One region of the Noviherbaspirillum sp. ST9 genome, then DNA from elsewhere that is predicted to be linked to it. Evidence: predicted binding sites of a transcription regulator. Region 1 holds the regulator's gene; the other holds the start of a gene.
What was found. The regulator FNR, encoded in region 1, switches genes on or off when oxygen is low (the NO sensors DNR and NnrR bind a similar motif). The targets are predictions, from matches to a motif close to TTGATNNNNATCAA.
Positions count from the first base shown of each region.

Region 2: ACNOHI_RS00330 (bacteriohemerythrin) is a predicted target of FNR. The motif match lies at 1,620-1,633, and genes of this name have one in related genera.

Region 1 covers NZ_JBLWFR010000005.1:61,380-63,836, forward strand. The annotation lists gene ACNOHI_RS12225 (methyltransferase domain-containing protein) at 1-758, opposite strand, end outside; gene fnr (fumarate/nitrate reduction transcriptional regulator Fnr) at 1,009-1,779, shown strand; gene ACNOHI_RS12235 (hypothetical protein) at 1,839-2,096, opposite strand; gene ACNOHI_RS12240 (FixH family protein) at 2,296-2,457, opposite strand, start outside.
Region 2 covers NZ_JBLWFR010000001.1:78,013-80,469, forward strand. The annotation lists gene ACNOHI_RS00320 (methyl-accepting chemotaxis protein) at 1-564, shown strand, start outside; gene ACNOHI_RS00325 (hypothetical protein) at 603-866, opposite strand; gene ACNOHI_RS00330 (bacteriohemerythrin) at 1,056-1,502, opposite strand; gene ACNOHI_RS00335 (cupin domain-containing protein) at 1,721-2,005, shown strand; gene ACNOHI_RS00340 (DUF3297 family protein) at 2,119-2,367, opposite strand.

The DNA of each region.
Region 1 (2,457 bases):
ACCATGTAATGGTTAAGCCAGTCGATGGTCGTGCCCTGCTTCACGAGCACGGTCAGGATGTTCTTGGTGATGAAGCGCAGCGCATTGACACAGCCGGACTGTGTCATCGTGAAACACCCTTCCCACTGGATTATTTCGGAAGTGTCCTGGCTGAAGTCGAGGACACTGTATACAGCAGGCTGCGCCAGCTCGACGCTGCCGGCCTGGATGTGCGAGGGCTCCTGGAACTGGACGATCGGCGCCTGGTAACCATGGAAGTCGTACGCCTGCTGGAGCGGCTGCACTGCCATGATGGCAGCCTCCGGCAGGAAAACCGGGAGCTTGCCGCCGAAGCGCGCGCGGTAGCGGCGCTTGAACGCTTCGATCATCTGCACCTGCTTTTCGCGCAGCATGCCGACGTGGATCATTTCGCAGATCACGACGTCGACTGGCTCGGGTGGCAGGTATTCGAACGCGTCGGCATGGATGACTTCGACCTTGTCGCCGCCCTTGTTCCTCGCCAGGAGGCGGCGTGCCTCGGCCACAAGCTCGGGGTTGAACTCCACGCACCAGACCTTCTCGGCCTTGGCCGAGGCAAACCAGGACAGCACGCCGGTGCCGCCGCCAAGCTCCAGCACCTTCGCCCCCGGAAACACGGCAGCGTTGATGGCAGCCTTGAAGCCGTCCATACGGCGGCTGTCCATCAGCATGTTGTGGTGGTAGTGCAGCGGGATGAATTGTCCCAGATAGCAGCTTTCGATCTCGCGTTCGGTCAGCATGTGTCTCCCTGCGGATATGGGTAGTTGGGCGCAAGCATTTGCGGAATGAGGTACATTATCGACCCCCGCCCCGAATCCAATTCCGCAAGATGCGCCAGGATTGCCATCCTGTTCACCCGTTTTGGGTGAGTTGGCACGGGGTTTGCATGACATTGCTTGACCTGGCTCAATTCAAGGCCATAACAGCAATTATTCCTAAAGTTTGGAAAAGGGCTCGAAAATGATCCTGCACCGCCTAAATCCTGCCGACATGACTCAAACCATCCCGTTCCCGCCCCAGCAAGTGCAGCAGCCGACCGCTACCGTGCATGAGCTTCGCGCCCGCTGCTCGGCGTGCAGCATGCATCAGCTGTGCTTGCCGATGGGATTGAACGAGCTGGACATGGCGAAGCTGGACCAGATCATCGGCCGCCGCCGCAAGGTGCCGCGCGACGCGCACCTGTACCGCGTGGGTGATCCCTTTACCAACCTGTACGCCATCCGCCTGGGCCACTTCAAGACGCATCAGATCAACCCGAGCGGCGATCAGCAAATCACCGGTTTCCAGATGGCCGGCGAGCTGCTCGGCATGGATGCCATCAGCACGGACCGCCACCATTGCAACGCGATCGCGCTGGAAGACAGCGAAGTCTGCGAAATCCCGTTCGCCCGCCTGGAAGCGCTGTTCGCCGAGATGCCCACCCTGCTGCATCACTTCCACCGGATGATGAGCCAGGAAATCACCCGTGAGCAAAGTGTCATGCTTTTGTTGGGGAATATGCGCGCGGAACAGCGTTTCGCAGCCTTCCTGACGAATTTGTCCGCACGTTATTCGGTACGCGGCTATTCGTCCACCAGCTTCCAGCTGCGGATGACGCGTGAAGAGATTGGCAACTATCTCGGCCTGACCATTGAAAGCATCAGCCGCCTGCTGTCCAAGTTCAAGAAGCAGGGCTGGATCAAGGTGAACAACCGCGAACTGGAATTGCTCGACCCGACCACCCTCAAGGCAGTCGCCCAAGGCACGCAGTCCTGCGCCTGAACGCGCGGTAGCGGCCAAAAAGAAGGCGAGCGGCGCATGGCGCCCTCGCCTTTGTTTTTTTACAAGCCCCGGAAGTTGCGCCGGCCTGCGGGCGCCTCGTTTGGCACGGCCATCAGGTAGAAGGTGAGCATGCTGGCAAGTGAACAGAACAGCCAGAAGCAGAAGAACCCGATGCTGTAGACCGCCAGCGGCTTGATGTCCGGATATGTCCCGAACAGCGACAGGTCGTAGGGGTCGAACATCGAGAAGAAAAATCCCTCCGCAACGATCGCCACCAGAAACGACGGCCACAAGACGACCATCATCAGTCGCGCCATCAACCTACCCTCCTTTCACTCCGAACAATCGGTGTAAAGCTGTACCGGGATTTAGCACTGGTCACCATTCCCACTTTCGAACTATTGACATTCCCGATTTCGGGAACCTCATTCACGAGAATGAGAACGATCGTGCTGCGGATATTGTGCACCAGCATTGAATTTGTTGCCAGACGTAAGACAATATCCTACTTCGGAGTTACCTTTGGACCGTCTGGTCCGCCTTCATATCAACCTGCTTCTGCTGCGGCCACATCCACTCGCCAGCAAGGCGCCAGTCGCGCTGCTCGCCTTCGACCACCACATTCCAGCGCGCGATATCGAGAAGAGGCACTGCAATGGCGAACTGGCCTTGCTGGTC
Region 2 (2,457 bases), on a different contig from region 1:
GACGGCATCGCCTTCCAGACCAACATCCTCGCGCTCAATGCGGCGGTGGAAGCGGCGCGCGCCGGCGAACAGGGCCGCGGCTTCGCGGTGGTGGCGGCGGAAGTGCGCTCGCTGGCGCAGCGCTCGGCGCAGGCGGCACGGGAAATCAAGACCCTGATTGGCACCAGCGTGGAGCGGGTGGAGGCGGGCACAACGCTAGTGGACCAGGCCGGCAGCACCATGCAGGAAATCGTGGCCAGCATCCGCCGGGTGACGGACATCATGAGCGAGATCAGCGCGGCCAGCAACGAGCAGAGTATCGGCGTGTCGCAGGTGGGCGAGGCGATTGCGCAGATGGACGAGGTCACGCAGCAGAACGCGGCGCTGGTGGAAGAAATGGCCGCCGCTGCCGAAAACCTGAAGAACGAAGCCGAGCAACTGGTGCAGGCCGTGTCGGTATTTCGCGTGAATGATGACGGTTTGCGTCAGGAAGCGCCGATGACCGCGCTTGCGGCGCCGGAACCTGCACGCGCACGTCCCGCTCTGCCGGGGACACGCAAGGCCGCCGTCAAGCGGCTGCGCTGATGAAAGTCCGGAGCCGGGGAGATGAAAACCGGCCCGGATTACTTCCTGACGATCCTGATGACGATCGAGGCCGCGCCCATCACGGTCAGTGCCGCGGACACATCTGAATAGCCTGCAATCGACGCCACTGCGCCCGCAGCCACCGCCGCAATGCCCGGAATGCTCAGGGTGCCGCGCGTCGTGTCAGCATCGTCATGCATCTGCTTGCTTCCGCCCTTCAGGCAGGCGAAGCTGCACTCGCTGCATTTTTCGGAAAAGTAGGACGGCGTATCGGTGCAGCCTTGAAACGAGAGAGTTGGCATTTCAATATCGCGACGATGCAGTGAAAGAAAGTGCCGGTTGCAGGGAATGGAATTCCCGCAACCGTTTGATCGCGAATTTTAGGAGAGGCATTGCCGGTACAACCATCCCGTGCCCGGGATTTTTGATATCGCTGTTTCACATCAAAGAATCCGGCAGGGATTCGCAAGAATGGGAACGATCAGCCGCGGTCAGCCCGCGGAATGTGCCGCCTGCGCATCGCGCAATGCGATCGCGATCTGGGCGTCGGATGTCAGGATATGGCGGGCCAGCCACCGGTCCAGGAAGACTTCCAGTTGCCCGGCAAGCCCTTCACGGCCGCTGTCGGCATCGCGGTGCAGGTTGCGAAGCCGGTAGGTAATCAGCTCGTGCTCGAACCGATGATCCTGCAAGCCTGGAAACCCCGCCGCTTTCATCATGGCCTCCTCGCGCGCGAAATGCGTGAGGGTATAGTCCATCAACTCCCCCATCACATCGCGCACCAGCATGTCCTTGCCGGCTTCCCGAATGCCGGCGTGCAGCCGGTCCGCAATCTCGAACAGGCGCCGGTGATCGGCATCGATCTGCTCATGGCCGACAAGCAGGATGTCGGACCAGGCAATGATCGGCCGGGCGGAGGGGGATGGAGTATCTTGCACGGTAGGGGGCGGGTGTCTCTTTTGGTCATTAAAGCACCGGCGCGTGCTTCATCCATCTCATGAATATGGGATCTCTCTGTTCCATTCAACTGCCGCGCGGGACATGTTTGGAAAAAGGTGATTCAGGTCAAGAATCGCGGCATGGAAATGATTGACTCACGGCAACATTCGTTGACGCGGTCGTTGCTATACTCCTCGCTTTATCCAGGACTTCACCCATGGCTCACATTCCGGCACCGCTGCTCGATCTCGGCAAACTGACGAGCGAGAAAGGGGACGTGTCCATCGCCACGCGCGAGAACATCAGTACGCCGCTGCACACGCATCCGACCACCAACTACGTGACCGTCACGGAAGGCGTTTTGTACCTGACGCTGCACGGCGTGGAGCAACCGATCCGTCCGGGAGAGTGGTGCACGATTCCCGCGAATGCGGAACACGCCGAGCGCTTTGTGGAGAAGACGTCGGTGGTGGTTTTCTGGGTGAAGGACCAGGCTGGGTAAGGCGCCGCGCGTCGGATGAACTGGGCAGGCGATAGTGGGCTGATTGACCGCCTGCGTTCCTGTTGCAGGCGGCATCTTCCGTGCTTTCTTATGTTGGACAACGCATAAAGGCGCTATCGGTAAAAAGGCTCGACCTTGCCTTTCACCTTGATCATCATCGGATTGCCCTTGCGGTCACGCGCCTTGCCGGCCGCAACCTTGATCCAGCCTTCGCTGATGCAATATTCCTCGACATTGGTGCGTTCCTTGTCATCGAGCTTGATGCCGACATCGTGCTCGAGGACAGCCGCATTGTAGTAAGGGCTGCGCGGATCGACCGAGAGACGGTCAGGAAAGGGGGGGAGTTGTGTCTTTTCGTTCATGGGACGGAATTATCTACCATTCTCTCGCCCATCACAATTTTCGAGCACTCGCTTGCTGCCCTGCATTTCCATTTTCTGCCGCCGGGTCGT